DNA from 2 places in the Williamsia sp. Y721 genome. Region 1 is predicted to be linked to the other one. Evidence: predicted binding sites of a transcription regulator. Region 1 holds the regulator's gene; the other holds the start of a gene.
What was found. The regulator LexA, encoded in region 1, represses DNA repair genes until DNA is damaged. The targets are predictions, from matches to a motif close to CGAACANNTGTTCG.
Positions count from the first base shown of each region.

Region 2: the regulator LexA is predicted to act here: its motif matches at 5,227-5,240, upstream of AC56PL_RS12540 (HNH endonuclease signature motif containing protein).

Region 1 is NZ_JCASNH010000003.1:674,748-686,558, forward strand. It holds gene AC56PL_RS17860 (peroxiredoxin) at 88-675, shown strand; gene AC56PL_RS17865 (alkyl hydroperoxide reductase) at 702-1,232, shown strand; gene AC56PL_RS17870 (aminotransferase class III-fold pyridoxal phosphate-dependent enzyme) at 1,320-2,558, opposite strand; gene hrpA (ATP-dependent RNA helicase HrpA) at 2,626-6,513, shown strand; gene nrdR (transcriptional regulator NrdR) at 6,519-6,968, opposite strand; gene AC56PL_RS17885 (LysM peptidoglycan-binding domain-containing protein) at 7,059-7,565, opposite strand; gene lexA (transcriptional repressor LexA) at 7,757-8,476, shown strand; gene AC56PL_RS17895 (acyl-CoA dehydrogenase family protein) at 8,579-9,721, opposite strand; gene hflX (GTPase HflX) at 9,814-11,388, opposite strand; gene dapF (diaminopimelate epimerase) at 11,434-11,811, opposite strand, start outside.
Region 2 is NZ_JCASNH010000002.1:803,354-815,164, reverse strand. It holds gene AC56PL_RS12565 (histidine kinase) at 1-561, opposite strand, end outside; gene AC56PL_RS12560 (hypothetical protein) at 593-889, opposite strand; gene AC56PL_RS12555 (TIGR03086 family metal-binding protein) at 938-1,525, opposite strand; gene AC56PL_RS12550 (helix-turn-helix transcriptional regulator) at 1,585-2,430, opposite strand; gene AC56PL_RS12545 (aldo/keto reductase) at 2,544-3,545, shown strand; gene AC56PL_RS12540 (HNH endonuclease signature motif containing protein) at 3,607-5,166, opposite strand; gene AC56PL_RS12535 (phospholipase D-like domain-containing protein) at 5,313-6,806, shown strand; gene AC56PL_RS12530 (acyl-CoA dehydrogenase family protein) at 6,810-8,000, opposite strand; gene AC56PL_RS12525 (CoA transferase) at 8,001-9,239, opposite strand; gene AC56PL_RS12520 (acetyl-CoA C-acetyltransferase) at 9,314-10,522, shown strand; gene AC56PL_RS12515 (hypothetical protein) at 10,755-11,399, shown strand; gene AC56PL_RS12510 (SDR family oxidoreductase) at 11,421-11,811, opposite strand, start outside.

The DNA of each region.
Region 1 (11,811 bases):
TATAGTGCTACTCATCACGTATCATTCTCAGTGGATTCAGGGCAGTATTAGTCACGCTGCTTTAACAGACCCCTAAGGAGAGCATTCATGCCATTGCTGACAATTGGTGATCAATTCCCCGCTTACAACCTGACGGCCGTCATCGGCGGTGACCTCTCCAAGGTCGACGCCAAGCAGCCCGACGACTACTTCACCACCGTCACCAGCGACGACTACGCGGGCAAGTGGCGGATTGTTTTCTTCTGGCCCAAGGACTTCACCTTCGTGTGCCCCACCGAGATCGCCGCTTTCGGCAAGCTCAGCGAAGAATTCGCCGATCGCGACGCCCAGGTTCTCGGCGCGTCCGTCGACAACGAGTTCGTGCACTTCCAGTGGCGCGCACAGCACGACGACCTGAAGACCCTTCCGTTCCCGATGCTTTCGGACCTCAAGCGTGAACTCGCCGAGGCCACCGGCGTTTTGAACGCCGACGGCGTCGCGGACCGCGCAACCTTCATCGTCGACCCGAACAATGAGGTCCAGTTCGTCTCGGTCACCGCAGGTTCGGTCGGCCGCAACGTCGACGAGGTCCTCCGTGTTCTCGACGCACTGCAGTCCGATGAGCTGTGCGCCTGCAACTGGAAGAAGGGCGATCCCACCATCGACGCCGGCGAACTGCTGACCGCCAGCGTCTGATCGCCTGCTCGTAGAAGGAAATACAGATGAGCATTGATAATCTGAAAGAAGCACTGCCGGAGTACGCGAAGGATCTCAAGCTCAACCTGGGTTCCATCGCGCGCACCACCGTCCTCAAGGACGAGCAGCTGTGGGGCACTTTGCTGTCCACCGCGGCAGCGAGCAAGAACGCGACCGTCCTCAAGGAGATCGCCGACGAAGCAGCCGACAATCTGTCGGCGGAGGCGTACAACGCCGCCCTGGGCGCCGCATCGATCATGGGTATGAACAATGTGTTCTACCGTGGCCGTGGGTTCCTGGATGGCAAGTACGACGACCTTCGTCCGGGACTGCGGATGAACATCATCGGCAACCCCGGCGTCGAGAAGGCCAACTTCGAGTTGTGGTCCTTCGCGGTGTCGTCGATCAATGGCTGCGGCCACTGCGTCGCCGCCCACGAGAACACCCTGCGCGAAGACGGCGTCGAGCGTGAGGCGATTCTCGAATCGCTGAAGGTCGCGTCGATCATCGCCGGTGTTGCAGCAGCACTGAGTACTGCCGAGGTACTTGTCGGATAGCGAAAACCTCGCTGCCGCAGGCACTGACGTAACAAAAAGAGCAGGGACCCTTAACCGGGTCCCTGCTCTTTTGATGTTCTGCTCTCGCTACGTCAGCGCATCGGCCATCCGCTGGACCATCTCACTGACCTGAGCACTGGTCATCACGAAGGCAGGCGAGATCTGCAGGGCGCCTTGCCCGGCCGCCCGCCCACTGACGCCATGGCGGCGTAGCGCACCGATGACTGCGGGTGCCGTCGACGGATCGGTGAGTTGCACTGCGGCAACCGCGCCGAGGCCACTGCGGATCTCGCTGACTGCAGGCAGATCCGCCAACGGCGCCAGCGCGACGTGCAGATCCGATTCGAGCCGTGCGGCCTCTTCGATCAGACCCTCGGATTCGATGATGTCGAGGTTGGCCATCGCCGCCGCCGCCGCGCCCGCGTGTCCGCCATAGGTGTACCCGTGACGCCACCACACGCCGCCGCCGTAAAATGGTTCGGCGATCTTCGGGGCTATGAACAGCGCGCCCATCGGAACATAACCCGAGGTCAAACCCTTTGCGGTGGTGATCATGTCGGGCTCGAGCCCGAACCGGCTCGAAGCGAACCAGGATCCACCGATCCGGCCGAATCCGGTGACGACCTCGTCGACCACGAACAGCACGTCGTGGTCGCGGCAGATCTGCCGGACTTCGGCCAGATAACCCTCGGGCGGCAGGTAGATGCCGCCGGCGCCGATGATCGGCTCGACGAAGAACGCGGCGATGTTGTCGGCGCCGATCCGTTCGATCAGGCCCAGCAGGCTCTTGGCGTCATCCCAGTCGACGGTTGCCGCGTCGGACATCAGCTCGCCGTAGTTCTCGCGGTTCGGCGGCAGGCCCGAGAGCGCGGTGCCCCCGACATGCATGCCGTGGTAGGCCTTGGTCCGGCCGACAACGATCTTCTTGTCCGGCTTGCCCATCTCGTGCCAGTACCGGCGAGCGAGTTTCACCGCCGAATCGACCGAGTCGCTGCCACCCGAGGTGAAGAACACCTTGCTCCCCGGGATCGGGGCGATCGCCGAGAGCCGATCGGCCAGTGCGACGGTCACATCGGAGGTGATGTCGCCGAACCCGGAGTAGTGCGCCAACGTACTGAGCTGACGGGCGACGGCGTCCGCAATCGCGGTCCGCCCGTGTCCGACGTTGGTGAACCACAGGCCGGCCGTGGAATCGATGTACTTGTTTCCCGCGGCGTCCCAGATGTAGGCGCCCTCACCCTTGGCAACAACAAATGGTCCCGAGGCACTCACGGCGCCCATGTCGGCAAACCCGTGCCAGAGACCGGTAGAAGAAGAAGCAGTCATGGGGTACATCATGCCTGTCCAGGTGGCGAGACGATGCCGGGACTCCGGCGACTACCATTGAAGCGATATGTCGACCGCGCCCGATCAGCCCAGCAGGCCCGCCGCGTCCGGGCAGCCCACCACATCGGGGCAGCGCCGACGCCGCGGACGTCCATCGTCCACCAAATCCGGCTCGACCAGAACTGGTTCGCGCACACCCGCAGGCCCCGGCCCCGAGGAACTCGAGCGGCGTCGCGCGCTGGTCCCGGTGCTCAAATATCCACCGGAACTCCCGGTGTCGGCGGCGCGTGCCGAGATCGCCGCGGCGATCGAAGCGCATCAGGTTGTGGTTGTCGCCGGTGAGACCGGATCGGGCAAGACCACGCAGCTCCCGAAGATCTGCCTGGAGCTCGGCCGCGGAGTCGCGGGAAAGATCGGCCACACGCAGCCACGACGGCTCGCTGCCCGATCTGTCGCCGAACGCATCGCCGAAGAAACCGATACCGAACTCGGCGGCGTGGTCGGCTATTCCGTCCGGTTCACCGACAAGGCATCACGCGACACCCTGGTGAAGGTGATGACCGACGGCATCCTTCTGCGCGAACTCTCCCAGGACCGCATGCTGCGTGACTACGACACGCTGATCATCGACGAGGCCCACGAACGCAGCCTCAACATCGACTTCATCCTGGGATATCTCAAACAGCTGCTCCCCAGGCGTCCCGACCTGAAAGTCATCATCACCTCGGCGACCATCGAGCCCGGTCGCTTTGCCGATCACTTCGCCACCGAAGATCGTCCCGTCCCCGTCATCGAGGTGTCCGGGCGCACCTATCCGGTGGAGATCCGTTACCGGCCACTTGTTGTCGAAGACGAGGACGAAGCCGATCTCGATCAACTGCAGGCGATCGGCGCCGCGGTGGACGAACTGTTCGCCGAGGGTCCCGGAGACATCCTGGTGTTCCTGCCCACCGAACGCGAGATCACCGATACCGCGGCATCCCTGAAACACCTCGAAGTGCGGGGCGTAGAGGTGATCCCGCTGTTCGCACGTCTGTCGGCCGCTGATCAGCACCGCGTGTTCGCCTCTCACAAGGGCAGACGAATCGTGTTGTCCACCAACGTTGCCGAGACTTCGCTGACCGTGCCGGGCATCCACTACGTGATCGACGCCGGAACCGCTCGCATGTCACGGTATTCGACCCGCACCAAGGTTCAGCGCCTGCCGATCGAGCCGATCTCGCAGGCCAGTGCCCGCCAGCGCGCCGGTCGTTGTGGTCGTGTGGCCGCCGGTGTCTGCATCCGGCTCTACAGCGAAGACGACTTCCTCAGCAGACCCGAATACACCGAGCCCGAGATCCTGCGGACCAATCTGGCCGCGGTGATCCTGAACATGACCTCGCTCGGCCTCGGCGATGTGGGCAAATTCCCGTTTGTCCAGCCGCCCGATCCCAAGGCGATCCGCGACGGACAACAACTTCTCGACGAACTCGGCGCGCTCGTCCCGGCCACCCCCGACAACCCGGTACGCCGGCTGACCCCGATCGGCCGATCGCTGGCGCGGATCCCGGTGGACCCGAGATTGGCCCGCATGCTGGTCGAGGCCGACAAGCAGGGTGTCCTGGGGCCGATGCTGGTACTCACTGCCGCCCTGTCGCTGCCCGACGTCCGGGAACGGCCCGCCGAACACCGGCAGGCTGCAGACGAGTCGCACCGCAGGTTCGCCGCCGACGGTTCCGAATTCCTCACCCTCCTCAATTTGTGGACGTATCTCGAGGACACGCGAAAAGAGCTGTCCTCGAGCCAGTTCCGCAAACGCATGCGCCGCGAGTTCCTGCACGGACTACGCATCCGCGAGTGGCGTGATCTGCACTCGCAACTCGTCCGGATCGCCCGGGATCTGGGCTGGACCGTCCCTGCGGACTTCGAGACGCCCGAATCCGATTCCGCCGCAGCGGTCGCTGTCCACCAATCGATCCTGTCGGGTCTGCTGAGTCAGATCGGCGTCCGCGAAGGGGAATCCAAAGAGTTCCTCGGGGCGCGCGGGACGAAGTTCATGATCTTCCCCGGCTCACATCTGTCGAACAAACCGCCTCGGTTCGTGATGGCGGCCGAGATCGTCGAGACGTCCCGCCTGTGGGCCAGGACCGTCGCCCGCATCGAACCCGAATGGGCCGAGCGACTGGCCGGCGATCTGGTCAAACGCCAGTACAGCGAACCACATTGGTCGAGCAAACACTCTGCGGCGATGGCCTACGAAAGGGTCACGCTCTACGGCGTTCCCCTGGTCACCAAACGCCGGGTGAACTTTGGATCCATCGATCCCGAGGCGGCCCGCGAGCTGTTCATCCGCAGTGCCCTCGTCGAAGGAGACTGGCGCACCCAGCATCCTTTCTTCCATCGCAACCGGGCGTTGCTCGACGATGCCGAGGAGTCGGTCCACCGCGTCCGGCGGACCGATGTCGTGGTCGACGACGACACCCTGTTCGCGCACTACGACCGCCACGTGGGTCAAGAGGTGGTCTCGGGCAGGCACTTCGACACCTGGTGGAAAACCGCACGCAAGAAAGACCCGAACCTCCTCGATCTCGATCCCGCAGACGTCGTTGCCGGCGATCCGGCCGGTTTCCCGGATACCTGGCGTCAGGCTGATGCCACCTACGATCTGCGATACCGCTTCGAGCCCGGCACCGAGGACGACGGCGTCAGTGTGCTGATTCCGCTGCCCCTGCTGACGCGGGCCCGACCTTCGGGCTTCGACTGGCTGGTCCCCGGAATGCGCACCGAACTCGTCACCGAATTGATCCGCACACTGCCGAAAACCCTTCGGCGCGAGATCGGTCCGGCACCGGATCTGGCCTCACAGATCCTTGATGCGGTGACACCGCGTGCCAAGCCCCTGACGTCCGCCGTCGCCGCCGAACTCACCCGCCTCACCGGCGTGCGGATCGCAGCCGCCGACCTGAGGCCGACCGCGCTGCCCGACCACCTGCGGATGACCTTCGTGGCCCTGGCCCCGGACGGTCAGGAGTTGGGCCACTCCAAATCGTTGACAGAGCTCCAGGAACGACTCGGCGGCAAGGCTCGCGCGGCTCTAGAGAAGGAGGCCGCGACCGAGTCGACGCCGGTGGCAACCACCTGGACAGACAAGACGTTCGGAACCATCGCGCGCTCGGTCCGCAACACCGTTGCCGGACAGGAGATCACGAGCTACCCGGCTTTGGTGCCCCGCAAAGGCGGCTTCACCGTTGCCCCGATGTCGACCGAGTCCGAGCAGCGCAGCGCGATGTACAACGCCCTGATCGGACTGCTTATCAATGATGTGCCGGGCCTACGTCAGAACGCGACTTCTGCACTCGGGACCGCGGAGCGGCTGGCACTGAGCCAAAGCCCTTACCCCAGCGGTGAGGCATTGCTCACCGATTGCGTGCGGGCGGCGGTGATCGACCTGGTTCCCCCGCAGCCGGAGGTCTGGACCGCTGCCGACTACGCCGCGCTGAAAGGCCATGTCGCCGGGCAGGTCACGAGTCGGGCCACCACCAAATTGCGCCAAGCCGCGGCGATCTTGACCCGGGTGGCTCCGCTGCGTACCGCCATCGCGGCCAGCACGGTGACTGACGCTGCCGACGACGTGCGCGATCAACTCGCGGATCTTGTCTTCGACGGGTTCATCTCGGCCACCGGTGGCGAACACCTCCCCGAGATCCCGCGGTATCTGGATGCTGCCCTGGCCCGGCTGGAACAGCTGCCGGCCTCCGCTTCTCGGGACGCCGCGTCGATGGCAGCCATCGATCGCGTGGTGGCCGCATGGACAGACCATCTGCGGATGATCCCGCCGCAGCGGCGCGATGCGGTCAGCGAGGCCGCGGGCTGGATTGTCGAGGAATTGCGAGTCGGGCTGTTTGCTCAACAGCTCCGAACCGCTTACCCGATCTCAGAAAAACGTGCCATCAAGGCGATCCGCGACTTGCGGTAGTGGCGCTAAGGCTTGCTCGACCGGAGGTCGTCGATTTCTTTCTGGAAATCATCCACCGAGTCGAATGACCGGTAGACGGAGGCGAATCGCAGGTATGCGACCTCATCGAGATCGCGAAGCGGGCCGAGGATAGCCAGACCGACCTCATTGGCCGGCACTTCCGCCGAGCCTGATGCCCGGACTGCTTCTTCCACCTGCTGCGCGAGATGCTGCAATTTGTCGTCGTCGACCGAACGGCCCTGGCAGGCCCGGCGGACGCCGCGCATGACCTTCTCACGACTGAACGGTTCAGTGACGCCCGTTCGCTTGACCACCGAGAGCACCGCGGTCTCCACGGTGGTGAAACGGCGTGCACACTGCGAACAGGCGCGGCGGCGACGGATGGCCTGACCCTCGTCCGCCACCCGCGAATCGATTACGCGGGTGTCCTCGTTCTTGCAAAACGGGCAATGCATGCACGATTCCTCGACGGTCGACGGCCTGGGCGGAGTGACCAGACACTGTGACTCCGAGGATACCGTCCGCGATCGCGGCCCCTCCACGGTCTACCTCGCGTAGACGGGGGTGACCAATGCCTGACCCACCGACAGTGCCGAGTTGTTCATGGCGTTGAGTTCCATGATCTTCGCAACCACGGCTTCGGTCGGCATCTCGGGTGCGATGCGGGAGGCGATGGCGCCCAACGACTCCCCCGATTGGACCCGGACGACCTCGGTTCCGACGCGGGCCGGATCGGCGGACTGTTGCATGACGCCGCCGAAGAAGGTCATGAACGCCACCACGAGCATCAGACCGACGCCGGTGACCGACGCAGCCGCCCAGGCGCGTCTGCGGGCGAAGACCATCTCGCGAGCGGTCGGTATCCGCCGCTCGGAATTACGCGAATCGGCACACGAGACGGCGACCCGGCGCTGCGCAGGCAGACGGCGACCGGCCGGGCGTGATGTGTCCGCGGGCCGTACCGGGCGCGTGGTGCGCGGGGCGGTACCGCTCTCGGAGTGGTGAACAGGCCGAGCTGTGGCCGGCCGGATGATGGTGGTGGCTGCAGTCATGGGGTTCAGTCCTCGATCATCGGTTTCGATCTCTATTCGATCACTCGTTCGATTGAAAGAGTGTTCGATTTGTACCACGGGCCTCCGACAAAGCGCCACGCCTGATCGAACAAATGTTTGAGACTTGTGACCATTTGCACTATCTTTGTCGACATGGACCCCGCCCGATACCGCATGAACTGGAGGACCTGATGGCCGATACAACCCAGCCCCCGACACCGGCGGACGGGGCCGCGACCACTGTTGTCGCCACCGAACCACTCGCCGAGGGCTCACTGACCCCCCGTCAGAAAGCAGTTCTCGAGGTCATCCGTACCTCGGTTCGCGAGCGCGGCTACCCGCCGAGCATCCGGGAGATCGGTGACGCCGTCGGTCTGACCTCGACGTCGTCGGTCGCCCACCAGCTCCGCACGCTCGAACGCAAGGGTTTCCTGCAGCGCGAGAACAACCGGCCTCGAGCGGTGAACATCCAGGACACCGACCTGAACCCGGCCACAGCGGCCGGGCAGGTTCAGACACCGGACGAATCCCTGCCGACACCGACGTTCGTCCCGGTCCTCGGCCGGATCGCGGCCGGCGGTCCGATCCTCGCCGAAGAAGCCGTCGAAGACGTCTTCCCGCTCCCCAAAGAGCTGGTCGGTGAAGGTTCACTGTTCCTGCTCAGGGTCGTCGGTGAATCGATGATCGACGCCGCGATCTGCGACGGTGACTGGGTGGTCGTACGCCAGCAGAATGTTGCCGACAACGGCGACATCGTTGCGGCGATGATCGACGGCGACGCCACGATCAAGACATTCAAGCGCACCAAGGACGCCGTGTGGCTGATGCCGCACAACCCGGTGTTCGATCCCATCCCGGGCAACGATGCCGTCATCCTGGGCAAGGTCGTCACAGTGATGCGCCGACTCTGAGCTCCGAGTCGTAGGCAGATCACTCTCAGAGCGATCAAAGGCGGGGTGTACCGGGATATCCCGGTACACCCCGCCTTTCGAGTTCAGGGGATCACGAAGTGATCAGACCCCGAGACTGCGTCCGATCACTTCCTTCATGATCTCGGTCGTGCCGCCGTAGATGGTCTGCACGCGAGAGTCGAGGAACGCCTTGGCGACCGAGTATTCACGCATGTAGCCGTATCCGCCGTGCAGCTGCAGACACCGGTCGACCAGGTGCACCTGGTTCTCGGTGGCGTAATACTTGGCCATTGCGGCGTCCGGGACGGTCAGCTTCTTCTCGTTCAGCAGACCGATGCAGTGATCGACGAAGACGCGCGTCGTCGTGGTCGAGGTGGCCAGTTCGGCCAGCAGGAACCGGGTGTTCTGGAAGTTTCCGATCGAGCGACCGAAGGCCTTGCGGTCCTTGGCGTACTGAACGGTGGTCTCCAGCACCTGCTCCATCGCCGCCGCGGCGACCACTGCGATCGACAGGCGTTCGCGGGGCAGGTTCTGCATCAGGTAAATGAAGCCGAGGCCTTCTTCACCGAGCAGGTTCTCGGCGGGCACGCGGACGTTGTCGAAGCTCAGTTCGGCTGTGTCCTGCGCCTTCATGCCGACCTTGTCGAGGTTGCGGCCGCGCTCGAAACCCTTCATGCCACGCTCGACGACCAGCAGGCTGAATCCCTTCGCGCCTGCCTCGGGGTCGGTGCGCGCGACCACGATCACCAGGTCGGCGTTGATGCCGTTGGTGATGAACGTCTTCGATCCGTTGAGCACCCAGTGGTCGCCGTCTTTCTTGGCGTTGGTCTTGATGCCCTGCAGATCCGAACCGGTTCCGGGCTCGGTCATGGCGATGGCGGTGATGAGCTCACCGGAGGTGAATCCCGGAAGCCAACGCGCCTTCTGCTCATCGTTGGTCAGCTCCAGCAGGTACGGCGCGATGACGTCGTTGTGCAGGGTGAATCCCAGGCCGCTGAACCCGCCCCGTGCGGACTCCTCGGAGACGATGGCCTGGTAGCGGAAGTCGTCGACTCCGCCGCCGCCGAACTCTTCGGGTGCGTCCACGGCCAGGAAGCCGTTCTTACCTGCTTCGATCCACACATCGCGATCGACGATGTTCTGCTCTTCCCAGCGGGCGTGGTGCGGCGCCACATGCTGTTCGAGGAAGCTTCGGTACGAATCGCGGTAGAGGAGGTGTTCAGGCTCGAAAATCGTACGTTCCATCAAGGTCTCCATAACGAGGTGTCAAAACGCGGATGTGCCAGTAACTGTAACTGGATTCTACATTTAGCCCAAGGGCCTGGAGGCCTGGATTTTCAGAACAAGTCAGATGCGGCGAACTCGGCCAGCTGGCTGGCAAGCGCAGAAGGCACGCTGGCGACGATCTCCGTGCCATCGGCGCCGTGCTCTTCGCGCGTCACATCTCCCTCGGCGTGGATGCGCGAGACCAGGTCACCCCGGGAGTACGGCACCCGGACGGTGACATGGACGTCATGTCGCGACACCGACTCCCGGACCCGCTCGAGCAGTTCCGGGATACCTTCGCCCGTGGCCGCCGAGATGAAGACCGCGTCGGGAAACAGACTCCGAAGCTGCGTCAGCACCGTCGGATCGGCGACGTCGATCTTGTTCACCACGAGAAGCTCCGGTGGTGCGGTCGCCTTCTCGTCCTGGATCACCTGATCGACGACCTTGCGCACCGCGCTGATCTGGTCCGTCGGAATCGGGTCCGACCCATCGACGATGTGCAACAGCAGGTCAGCGTCCGCGACCTCTTCCAAGGTCGAACGGAACGCCTCGACCAGCTGGGTGGGCAGGTGCCGGACAAATCCGACGGTGTCTGTGACCACGATTTCCCGACCGTCGTCGAGGGACATCTTCCGGGTTGTCGGGTCGAGGGTGGCGAACAGCGCATTTTGCACCAGCACACCCGATCCGGTCATCGCATTGATCAGACTGGACTTGCCCGCGTTCGTGTAACCGACGATCGTGACCGATGCGACAGCGGACTCTTTCCGCTTGGTGCGCTTGGTGTTTCGCGACGTCTTCATCTCACGGATCTCGCGGCGCAACTTCGCCATCCGCTCACGGATGCGGCGACGGTCCGTCTCGATCTTCGTCTCACCGGGGCCACGCAGACCCACGCCACCGTTGCTGCCCGCCCGGCCACCGGCCTGGCGGGACATCGATTCACCCCAGCCGCGAAGACGCGGCAGCATGTATTCCATCTGAGCCAGCGCGACCTGGGCTTTGCCCTCGCGCGACGTGGCGTGCTGGGCGAAGATGTCGAGGATCAGGGCGGTGCGGTCGATGACCTTGACCTTCACCACCTTCTCCAACGCGGTGAGCTGTGCGGGTGTCAGTTCACCGTCACAGATGACGGTGTCGGCGCCGGTGGCCTCGACGATGTCGCGAAGTTCATGAGCTTTGCCCGATCCGATGTAGGTGGCCGGATCCGGCTTGTCCCGACGTTGGATGAGACCTTCGAGCACCTCGGAGCCGGCGGTCTCGGCCAAGGCCTTCAGCTCGGCAAGACTCGATTCCGCCTGCGCGGTGGTGCTGCCCTGCAACCAGACACCGACCAGAACGACCCGCTCCAGTCGAAGCTGCCGGTATTCGACCTCGGTGACATCGGTGAGTTCGGTGGACAGGCCCGCAACGCGCCGCAACGAGGCCCGATCGTCGAGTTGCAGGTCGCCGAGCGTGGGCCCCTTGTGGAAGTTCGGCAGGTGGATCTCTGGGGCGCGGGGCTCACGAACCTTCGAGTCCGGACCAACCGAGTCTGGGCTGTTCGAGTCCGGGCCGTCAGAAGCGGGATCGTCAGAGCGGAAAGTATTCGGATCGGCTTCGTTCAAGTCGCCTTCGTTCGATTCAGGTTCGTGTTCAGTCATGAGGTCACCATGGTTACATTCGGACATGCGCACTGCATAACGGATTTAGCGCCACCCTGCGTTGAGCATCCCGGCTCCGACCAAGACCGAGGGCCCACGGAGTTCGTTGTCGGTCTCACCGACAGTGACGGTCACCGCGCCACCGGGAACGTTGACGACCACCGCACCGGTGCTCCGGCCGACCGACCGCAGAGCTGCGTTCGCAGCCGCAACGGTGCCGGTGCCACAGCTACGGGTCTCCCCCACGCCGCGTTCGTGCACCCGCATCGACACCTCGCCGACCATGGCATCGTCGTCCGACTCGACCAGCGGTGTCATCAGTTCGATGTTGACACCTTCCGGAAAGTCATTGTGGTCAAAGGTGATCGGCGCCGTGAGATCGATGCTCCTCAGACGTTCGAGAGTGAGGCCCTCGACAACACA
Region 2 (11,811 bases), on a different contig from region 1:
CCGGTCCAGACGGGCACGAGAGGCATCGAGGTCGGCCAACTCGATCTGGTTACCTGCGTAGTGGGCCACTTCGGTGATCGCCGACAGCATGCCCGGTCCCGGCTGGTTTCTGGTGACCACACCGATCACACCCACCGATCCGGTGCCGTCGGCAGGCATCGGCTGCACGATCAGCGCCCGGACACCGGGTTCGTCGAGTTCAGAGGCCTTGATGAGGATCCGGCGCCCTTCGGCCGCGGCTCGAACTGCAGCGTCTGCGAACTCGGTTGCCAGCCGCTCGTGAGATCCGGTCCAGGCCAGGACCACACCGTCGGCGTCGGCAATGCCCAGTGCGTCGGCAGCGGTCAGACTCTGCAGATGCGGCGCGGCCTCCGCGGCCGAGTCGGCATTCAAACCGCGCCGCAAGGGCCGGGCTGCCAGTGACGCGGTGTGCAGGGTCGCGTGTACTGCCCGCTCGGCGGGTGTCGTCAGGGTCGGGCGGGTCCGAACCCGCAGCGCCACAACGGCAATCGCCAGCACCAGTACTGCAATGACAACAACGGCGATCGTGATGCCCGACATCAGCGGCTCATCACGTTGTCGGTGGGTCTGCTCAGCGATCGGCGACAGCGTAGGCCGCGCCTGCGGCCGCTGCGGTCACGGCGAACACCGACGGCCAGGCACCGATCTTCTTGGCCAGCGGATGCGACGCACCAAAGGCGACCAGGTAGCCGGCCAGCAGCGATCCGGCCACGACCGGGCCTTTCTCCTGGTACCACCGGGTGGCGCACCAGCCGCCTGCCGCGGCGAGCACGACGCCGCCGAGTTCACGACGCCCGCTGTATCGGGCGGTGGCGTATCCGCCGACGAGTCCGGCGGCAACAACAGGTGCAGTCAATGGGGTACTCACCCCCAGGACTCTACCGCCGCCCGGTCAGCGGCCCGGATGTCCGCACGCTCAGCGCGGTGGTTGCCAGGAGGGGTCGCGGCCCGAGAGTCCCAGTAGTCGATCGAGGTCCGAAGCATCGTCGGCCGTCGGGACCCGCGGGCCGAAAGTCTTGCCGGGACCCTGATAGTCCGGGGTCAGCATGTTGGGCGCAAAGGCCGCCGACGCGGCCGCGGCCTCGGGTGCGGGGTCCCATGTCTGTCCCGTTGCCACCGCGAGGTCCCAGCCATGAACCACGTACTCCCACAGGATCATCGACATCGCCATGTCCCCCGGCATCGGGCTCTCGCCGAGGTAGAGCGGACGCTGGTCGGCGCCTGCTCGCACGGCTGCGTCGAGTTGTGCTGCCGCCGAACCGATCACCTCGGCGGCAGGCACCGCAGCCTGTGGAACCTCGGCACCGCCGGCTTGTGCCCGGCCATCGGCATCGGCGAATCCGGCCGCGAACGTGGTCAGCCAGCCCGCAACGTGGTTGCGCAGCTGTGCGACATCGAGTTCGGTACACGGCGTAGGTGCGGTGTCGTGGCCGTCGGTGTTCGCGACGACGATCGCGAGATCGGCCAGGACCGGCCGGAGTAGGTCAACAGTTGAGTTGGTCATGCCATCGAGTCTTCTCCACGATCAGCGGCCGCGTCTTGAAGAAATGCGACAAACCGGCGTCAACGGCCTCCGGTCATGGCCTGGGTGCCGATCACCGACAACAATTCGAGACGTTCACGGGCAGGCGTGCCCGGCTGTGGGAAGTAGACAAGCAGATGTTGGTCCGCGTTCTGGGTGACCAGCGTTTCGCATTGCACGGCGATCTCACCGATCTCGGGGTGGATGAACCTTTTCACGGCACTGGTCCGGATTTCCACCCGATGTTCCGACCACAGCTCGACGAACTCTTCACTACCGGCCTGCAGTGCCCCCACCAGTTCCATCACCACCGCGTCGTCGCCCCGTTTGGCGGCGATCGCGCGCAGGTCACTGACGTGCTTGCGACCCATCATCTGCCAGTCCTCCGGGTGGAAACGCCGGCGGGCCTGCGGATCGGTGAACCAACGCCAGGTGAAGAAGCGGTCCAGTCCGGTCACTGCCGATCGATCGCCGGCAAGCAGCACGTTCATCCGGTTCTGTGCCAGCGTCTCGCCGAGTTCTGAGATCACGCAGGCCGGGATGTCGTCGAGCTTGTCGAGTAGGTACAACAGACCGGGACCGACATGGGAATCGCCACCGACGCGGGGCGGCGGCGCATGTCCGCACAGCAGGTAGAGGTGATCTCGTTCGTCGTCGGTGAGTCGCAGAGCGCGCGCCATCGACGCGACGATCTGCGTCGACGGGTGCGGGCCGCGGGCCTGCTCCAGCCGGGTGTAGTAGTCGGTCGACATGCCGGCCAGGACGGCCACCTCGTCACGACGAAGTCCCGGTGTGCGACGGCGAACGCCTTCGGGCAGTCCCACGTCACGGGGGACGAGCGCCGCGCGGCGGCGACGCAGGAAGTCGGCCAGCTCGTCGCGGTCCATACGTGTGCTCACGAGGACAACTCTGCCCGTTCGCGGCCTCGCGAGCCAGGGACCGGCGATCCCCCGATAACCGGTCTCTGCCACCGGCCGCACAAACCGTCCAGGCTGAGCTCATGAACATTCAACAGGTAACCCTCGGCAAAACAGGACCATCGGTCTCCCGCATCGGCCTCGGTGCGATGGGCATGTCCAGTATGTACGGCCCCAGCGACGACGCGTCGTCCATCGCCACCATTCACGCCGCGATCGATGAAGGTGTGAACCTCATCGACACCGGCGACTTCTACGGAAGCGGTCACAACGAGATGCTGATCGGCCGGGCGTTGCGCGAACGTGATCGCGACGACGTGCAGCTCAGTGTGAAGTTCGGCGGACTCCGTTCTCCCGACGGCGAATTCGTCGGGTTCGATACCCGACCGGCTGCGATGAAGAACTTCCTCACGTATTCGCTCACCCGGCTCGGGGTAGATCACATCGACATCTACCGCCCGGCCCGCCTCGACCCGGCCGTCCCGATCGAGGAGACCATCGGCGCCATCGCCGAGATGGTCGACGCCGGTTATGTCCGCCACATCGGCCTGTCCGAGGTGGGTATCGACACGATTCGCCGCGCTGCGGCAGTGCATCCCATCGTCGACCTGCAGATCGAGTACTCGCTGATGTCCCGCGGTATCGAATCCGGAATACTGTCGACCACCCGTGAACTCGGTATCGGAATCACCGCCTACGGCGTGTTGGCGCGCGGCCTGCTGAGCAACTCGGTCGGGGCCGGAACCACATTCGCCCCCAACGACTATCGAGCGCACACCCCACGTTTTCAGGGCGACAACCTGACCAAGAACCTCGAACTCGTCGATGCACTCGCGACGATCGCCGACCGGCGCGGTGTCAGCGTCGCACAACTCGCGATCGCCTGGGTACTCGCCCAGGGTGACGACATCGTCCCGATCATCGGCACCCAGAAGGTGACACGGTTGCACGATTCCCTTGCCGCCCTTGACTTCAACCTCACCAAGGCGGAACTCGACACCATCGAGGCCGCCGTCCCTGCTGACGCCGCTGCCGGCGGGCGCTACGACGAAGCCCATATGGCGATGCTCGACAGCGAGCGCTGAACGCAGGCTCGATCCGCGGCCATACGCGACCACTGATCTCTGAACACACTTACCTGCAATGCTATTCGACGGACTCGGGATCGTCGGTGCCAGAATCAGGTGGGAGGTCAGATACGTCGCTGGTCAGTTCCGCCAACTTTTCGGCCAACACCGCCTGGCGGTCGCCGAGGACTTTTTGCCAGGCCGCTGCGAAGGTTTCGTTGACATGCTGGGCACGGTTGACTCTCGGTTTGCGTTCCGGATCCACACTTGCCGGGGGTATCCACCCGACCCTGCCCTTGTCGGGCCCTTCGGTGATCATCACCGTCTGCCACTGGCCCGGGCCATCGCCGACGAGCTTGTGATGCGGCGGGCAGGCTGATCCCATCAGATCGATGTCGGTCAGACCACCGTTGATCCAGGCAATCAGGTGATGGATCTCCGCCCAGGTCGCCGGATTGGTGCACCCCGGGTGCGAGCAACCGCGATCCCGGGCGAACATCGCCAAACGCTGGCCTTTCTGCGCGGTGCGTTTGGCCCGGGCGAAATACAGCACCTCGGCGCTGTGGTTGGCGAAGACGGCGAGGTATTTGTCGGAGCGGGCCGACAGGTTCAACGCTTCCTTGACCGGAATATCCACCCCTGAAGCCGTTTTCGCGATACCCGCGCAGTCGTCGAGCTGCTCTTTGGTCATCGTGATGATCAGTTGAGCCGGCAAACCCCGATGGGACTTACCGAGCAGGTTGCACGCCAGAATGGTTTTCAGAATTGCTTTCAACGCATCGTGATGTTGCTGGCTCGTCGAACGGGTATCGCGCTCGGCCGCGGCCTTGATCAACTCGGCATCTTGTTTCGGATCATCGCTCGCGCCGGTCGGCGAGTTCGGGTCGGCCGGATTGTTCATCCCGGGCGCGGCCCAGACGTCCATCACGGTCTTGAACAACGCCAAGGTTTCCGGATCTAGCGTGCCCGAGATTTTCGCCATCAAGTCCACACCCTGATCGCCGATTCCCACTGAACGTTTGCGGGCTCGATCGCTGTCGTCGGTCAACCGGCCATCGGGATCGACCCGCGCCAGGACTTGCCGGCCCGACGCAACCAACTGCGTCGGGTCCTGACCGACCGCTTCTTCGGTCATCCAGTGATCAACCACGTCATACACCGCCGGATCGGAAGCAGACGGGATGTGTTTGCGCACATCCAACATCACATCCATATGCGCTGCCCCGATCAAACCTCTCGACCAGGCCTGTTCAGCGGCAGGACATTTCGGCGCCAACTCCTGCCCCTGTATCGTATGAAACCGTCCGACGGCCTCCAGTCCACGGATCCGGGAGGAGGTTTGCCCTTTGGTCAACCGCAACTCTTGCCGCACGAAACCGAACAACGACGAATACCCCGCCTTGGTAAACGACGAGCGGTCCGACACCCGCAGCAAATTCCGCACACCGGTGAACTCGACCTTGCGGGAGATCCGTTCATGCACCCGCACAAGCTCATTGAGCTCACTGTCAGACATATCCGACGAGGAACAATCATTGATATCAGCGAGCAACAACTCCAACTCGAGATACATGGCCACCAACACCGGAACCGAAGAAGAATCAACCGTCACGTCATCAGATGGATCGTCAGTCATCATGCCCCCCAGCACATCTGATCGAAATCTTGCCATGAGTCTACCTGCGATGCCGCCGCATGTCGAATGTTTGTTCGACTAATCAGCGCGTACAACCCAACGTGCTACTTTCTAGAACGCTAATCCGTCGAAGAAGCCGAGGGTCCCCCGTGAGCAGTGACAAGCCGGTGCTTGTGCCCGATGAGACCTGCTGGAAGATCGCCGAGGCCGATCGACTCGCGGTGATCGTCGACGCGGCCGACTACTTCAGGCATGCAAAGGCCGCGATGTTACAGGCACGCAGCCGAATCATTCTGATCGGATGGGACTTTGACACCCGGATCCAGTTCGAGCCCGAAGGGCAGACCCTCGACGGTCCCAATGCTCTCGGCGATTTCCTGAAGTGGTTGCCGCAGAACCGACCCGGGCTCAATATCAACCTCCTCAAGTGGAGTTTGGGGTTGGGTGCGATCAACAGGGGGATGGCGCCGGTTTTCATTCAGAACTGGCTCACCGACCCCGCACTGCAGTTCGAGAACGATCTGGTGCACCCGGTTGGCGCGGCACATCATCAAAAGATCCTGGTGATCGACGATCAGATCGCGTTCTGTGGCGGCATCGACATGACCGTCGACCGATGGGACACCTCCGACCACCTCGATCAGAACGATCGGCGCACCCAGCCCAACGGCAAGACGTATGGGCCCTGGCACGACGCGACCACCGCTGTTGACGGGGACGCGGCCCGGGTGGTCGGCGAGATGGCACGGGCCCGATGGTTGGCAGCAACCGGGCGCACCCTCGAACAGGTCACCGACGTCGGGGACAACTATTGGCCCGACACACTGATCCCGACCATGGAATCGGTCGACGTGGCCGTGGCGCGGACATTGCCGGAGATCCCGGGCCGGGACGAGGTGCGCGAGATCGAATCTCTCTATCTCGCAGCCATAGCCGCCGCTCGGGACTACCTCTACATCGAGAGTCAGTACCTCGCGTCCCGGACCATCGCCGAGGCCCTGGAGAAGCGCCTGCGCGAAAGCGGGGGGCCCGAGATCGTGATCGTCCTGCCCCGACATGCCGACAGCTGGCTCGAACAGCAGGCGATGGACGGTGCCCGCCAGCGCCTCCTCCAGTTCCTGTGGCAGGCCGACACCGAAAAGCGTTTTCGCGCATACCATCCGGTGACCGCGGGCGGGGAGCCGATATACGTGCACGCCAAGGTCCTGGTGATGGATGACCGTCTCCTGCGCGTGGGGTCGTCCAATCTCAACAACCGGTCGATGGGCTTCGACAGCGAATGTGACCTCGCCGTCGAGATCGATCCCGACCTTCCCGAATCGAATGAGAACCGCATCGCGATCCGCGGGGTCCGGGATCGGCTGCTGAGCGAACACCTCGACATCGACGTCGACGAACTCCAGGCTGCGATCGACAACCATTCCGGACTCGGCGCCGCCATCGACGCAATGCGCGGCGACGGCAAGACCCTGGTCGAGTTCGATCACGACATCGTCGACGGCGAGGACAGCCCCTTCGCCGAGAACGAGCTGATGGATCCCGAGCGGACCCGAACATCGTTGTTGGAGAAAACGTATCGGTTGGTTGTGGGCCGACGACGGATCCGGAGGGCAGCCCACCGAGAGCTCGCTGACGCGCACTGACCCCTATAACGCGTAGCTGCGCATCACACCTTTGCTGATGATCGTCTTCTGGATCTCACTGGTGCCTTCACCGATCAGCAGGAACGGCGCCTCCCGCATCAGGCGTTCGATCTCGTACTCCTTCGAGTATCCGTAGCCGCCGTGGATACGGAAGCTGGCCTGCGTCACCTCGGAGCAGTACTCGCTCGTCAGGTATTTCGCCATCCCCGCGGCCACGTCGTTACGTTCACCGGAGTCCTTCAGCCGGGCCGCGTTGACCATCATCAGATGGGCCGCTTCGACTTTGGTGGCCATTTCCGCCAGGGAGAACGAGATCGCCTGGTGCTGGGCGATGGGTTTGCCGAAGGTGCTGCGCTGCTGGGCATACCTTGCGGCCAGCTCGAAAGCCCTGATCGCCACCCCGCAGGCGCGGGCCGACACATTGACCCGGCCAACTTCGACACCGTCCATCATCTGATAAAAGCCGCGGCCCGGCTTCTCGCCGAGGACCATGTCGGCGGAGATCCGGTAGTCGTCGAACAACAGCTCCGTGGTGTCGATCCCCTTGTATCCCATCTTGTCGATCTTGCCGGGAATCGTGAGACCCGGTGACACCTCACCGAATCCGGCGGGCTTCTCGATCAGGAAGGTCGTCAGATTCTCGTGTGACTTCGCGGCACCCTCGTCGGTGCGGACGAGCGCCGCAACCAGGGTGGAGCTACCACCGTTGGTGAGCCACATCTTCTGGCCGTTGATGACGTAGTCGTCGCCGGATCGCTGGGCGCGGGTACGGATCGCGGCCACATCTGAGCCGAGCTCGGGTTCAGACATCGAAAAAGCCCCGCGCACTTCACCGGTCGCCATCCGAGGAAGGAAATGCGCCTTCTGCTCCGGTGTTCCGTGCTGTCGGATCATGTAGGCCACGATGAAGTGGGTATTGATCACGCCGGACACGCTCATCCAACCCCGCGCCAGCTCCTCGACGCACAGCGCATAGGTCAGCAGCGACTCACCCAGTCCGCCATACTCTTCCGGGATCATGAGCCCGAAAAGGCCCATCTCGCGCATCGTGTCGACGATCGCCTGTGGATAGGTGTCGGACTGTTCGAGGGCCTGCGCATTCGGGATGATGTCGCGCTCCACGAAATCGCGGACGGTGGACAGGATATCGGCCTGCACCTCAGTGAGGTCGTGCGTCTGCGCCAGGCGCGTCATCTACGTTTCCTTCTGGGTGATGGGTGTCGACACGCGGATGGCCCCGCGGGTCTCGAGGTCTGCAATTGTGTTCTCGCTCAGACCAAGACACTCGATGAGCACGGAGGCGGTGTCATCCCCGTTGGCAGGGGCAGGCCGGGCCGCCGGGTACCGTCCGTCGATCGACATCGGCGTCGTCGGCGCGAGATAAGAGCCGATACGCGGCTGATCGACCTGCTGGAACATCGGATTGTCGGTGACGCGGGGATCGGCCGCGATCTGCGCGAACGTCAGGTAGCGCTCGTAGAGCACGGCGGTAGCGCTCAGCTCCTTCTCCACCTGATCGATGGTCCGATCCCGGAACCAGATCGAGAACAGACCACTCAAGACGTCGCGATGGCGGAATCGATCACTGTCTTCGCGAAAGTCCACGCCCAGTGCCGTTTCCAATGCGGCTACGGCGTCGGCGGTTCCGGTGACCTCGGCGAGGTCGCGGAAGTGTCGCGGCGTCACCGCGACAACCATGATCGTTTCGCCGTCAGCGGTGCGGAAATCGCTTCCGTAGGTGCCGTACACAGAATTGCCCACCCGGGGCCGGTCCGGTCCACCGAGTTGCACCTCGGCCAAGTAGCCGAGGTGACCGATCGTCGCCAACGCGACGTCCTCGAGGGGCAACACGATCTGCGCCCCCTCTCCGGTGCTCGCACGCCGATGCACCGCTGCCGTCACCGAGAGGGCCGCATACAACCCGCAGGCCACATCCCATGCCGGCAGTACATGGTTGACCGGTGCTCCCAGGGCAGTCGGGCCGGTGACGAGCGGAAAGCCCATCGCCGCGTTGACCGTGTAGTCGACTGCGCCGCGCCCGTCCGCGCGACCGAGCACCTGTACGTGGATCAGATCGGGCCGGGCCCGCGCCAACTCGTCGTAGTCGAGCCAGTCCCGCCCCGCCGCGTTGGTGACCACAATTCCCGCTTCGAGAATGAGTTCCCGGATCAGCGCGGTCGCCTCGGGATCACGAAAGTTCGCGGCCAGCGACCGTTTTCCCTGATTCAGGTTCGCCCAGTAGATCGACTCGCCGTCCTCGGTCACCGGCCAGCGCCGGTAGTCCGCGGCACCGCCGATCGGGTCGACGCGGATCACTTCGGCACCAAGCGATCCCAAGGTCATTCCGGCAAGGGGTGCTGCGACGAAGCTGGATACCTCTATGATTCGTAAACCCGCCAACGGTAACGCCTGGGGTTTGCTCTCCGGGCTCATCGGGCGGTAGGCACAGTGCAGAAGGTCATGGGTCCACCTTGCATTATGGGTCTGAAAAGGGGAAGGGAAAGCACATGCGCGAGGTTGTTGTCTGCGAGCCGATTCGCACCCCGATCGGCCGCTACGGCGGAATGTTCAAGTCGCTCACGGCAGTCGATCTCGGTGTTGCCGCGATGAAGGGTCTGCTGGAGCGGACCGGAATCGCACCGGGCGAGATCAACGACGTCATCCTCGGTCACTGCAACGGCAACAGTGAGGCGCCGGCGATCGGCCGGGTGGTGGCCTTGGACGCGGGCCTGCCGGTCACGGTTCCCGGCATGCACATCGACCGTCGTTGCGGATCGGGCCTGCAGGCTGTCATCCAGGCGGCGTTCCAGGTCGGAAATGGTGACAACGAACTCGTCGTGGCCGGCGGCACCGAATCGATGAGCAACGCCTCGTTCTACTCCGTGGACATGCGTTGGGGCGGCGCACGGTCCGGTATTTCGATGCACGACAGCCTGGTTCGGGCCCGTTCGACCGCGGGTGGTCGCTTCTACCCGGTGCCAGGCGGCATGATCGAGACCGCCGAGAACCTGCGCCGCGAATACGGCATCAGCCGACTCGAACAGGACGAACTCGCGGTCGCTTCGCACACCCGAGCCGTCGCCGCACAGCAGGCCGGCATCCTGGCCGAAGAGATCGTGCCGGTGTCGGTTCCGTCCCGATCCGGTGAGCAGCTGATCGACACCGACGAGCATCCGCGCGCCGACACCACCGTCGAGTCGCTGTCCAAGCTGCGCCCCCTCATGGGCAAGCAGGATCCCGATGCCACTGTCACGGCGGGCAATGCCAGCGGTCAGAACGACGCCGCGTCACTGAGCATCGTGACCACCGCCGAAAAGGCTGCCGAATTGGGTCTGACCCCCTTGGTCAAGCTGGTGTCGTGGGGTGTGGCCGGCGTGGAACCGAAGGTGATGGGCATCGGGCCGGTCCCGGCAACCGAGAAGGCGCTCGCGAAAGCGGGACTCACGCTTTCCGACATCGACCTCATCGAACTGAACGAGGCATTCGCCGCACAGGCGCTCGCCGTGATGCGGGAATGGAAGTTCGGCGCAGACGATCATCAGCGCACCAATGTGCATGGTTCGGGTATCTCGCTCGGCCATCCCGTCGGCGCGACCGGCGGCCGGATGCTGGCAACACTGGCCCGCGAGATGCAGCGTCGCGACGCCCGGTACGGCCTGGAGACCATGTGCATCGGCGGCGGCCAAGGTCTGGCCGCGGTCTTCGAAAAGGTCTGACCGAGATCTATTGGCTCGACGTCTCAGTGGGCTTGCCGACGACCAGATCTTCCAGACCCACGCGCCCAACGTGATTCCGGACGCCCGATACGCGAGCGGCGAAATAGGGCGAGGTTACCCGCACGTCGTGCGTATGCCGGACATCGTGCGATTTGCGTTCCCACCGCCGCCGCGCTCGCCTAATGTCGCAGGCGCATAGGCCGACGAAGGAACCGGACGTGAGGAGCGTGGCATGCGACGAAGTGTGGCAGCGATATTCGCGGCCGGGGTCATGGTGTCCCTGCTGGCCGGGTGTTCCGACGACTCCGACGAATCGTCGGACCGAAGTACGACCGAATCACCGATCCAGTCGACGACGACCGAATCGCCGCCACCGATGCCGGAATCCGCCGACGCGACCGCGGCTCCCGTCAGCGAGGGCAACCTTCGCGCCGACTGCGCGGGTCTGACCTCCGACGATCTGACGCAGATCTTCGGTACCGAGTTCGACACGCCGGTACCGTCGAGCGGCGCGAACAGCACCATCGACGACATCAACTACCAAACCGTCGGGTGTAGCTTCGAATCCGTCGAATCAGAAACCGATGCCAACACGATCGAAGTCGATCTGGACCTGTCGTTTGCAGAACAGTTCAGCGACAACACAGTGCAATGTATCGAGCCGTCCGACCACATCCACCCGGTGACCCCCGTCGCCGGCCTCGGCAATCAAGCCTGGTGGCAGCCAGGCGATTTCGGGAACTCGACCGATGCCGAAGGTGAGCTCACCGTGTGTGTGGACGATGCCCTGATCGCTGTCGAGATCGAAGGCCCGCAAGAACTCCGGGAGACCCTGCAGGAGCAGGCGACCGAGATCGCGCGGATCGTTGTCGGTTGAGTCGGCTCAGCCGTCCGCCACTCAGGCGTCGATGTAGAAGTCCAGGTCGAGGGGTTCGGTGCCGCCGTATGTTGAAAGGTCTGTGACCCCCGCGCCCTTGAGGACGTCGGCGTCGATCAGGACTTCACCGGTGGCCTGCGGCGGCCGCGCCAAGATCAGCGTGGCGGCATCGGCCATGACCTCGGGCTCACGCGCGTGCAGTGCGGCCTCGGGATCTGCCTGGAGGTTCTTGACCGCGGCGGTGGCGATGGTCGTCTCTGGCCACAGGCAGTTGCTGGCGATCTTCTGATCTGCGAACTCCGCCGCGAAGCCGAGAGCCAACACCGTCATCCCATACTTCGAGAGCGTGTACGCGGGGAACTTGCCCAGCCAGTGCGGCGACATGTTGAGCGGGGGCGCGATGGACAGGATC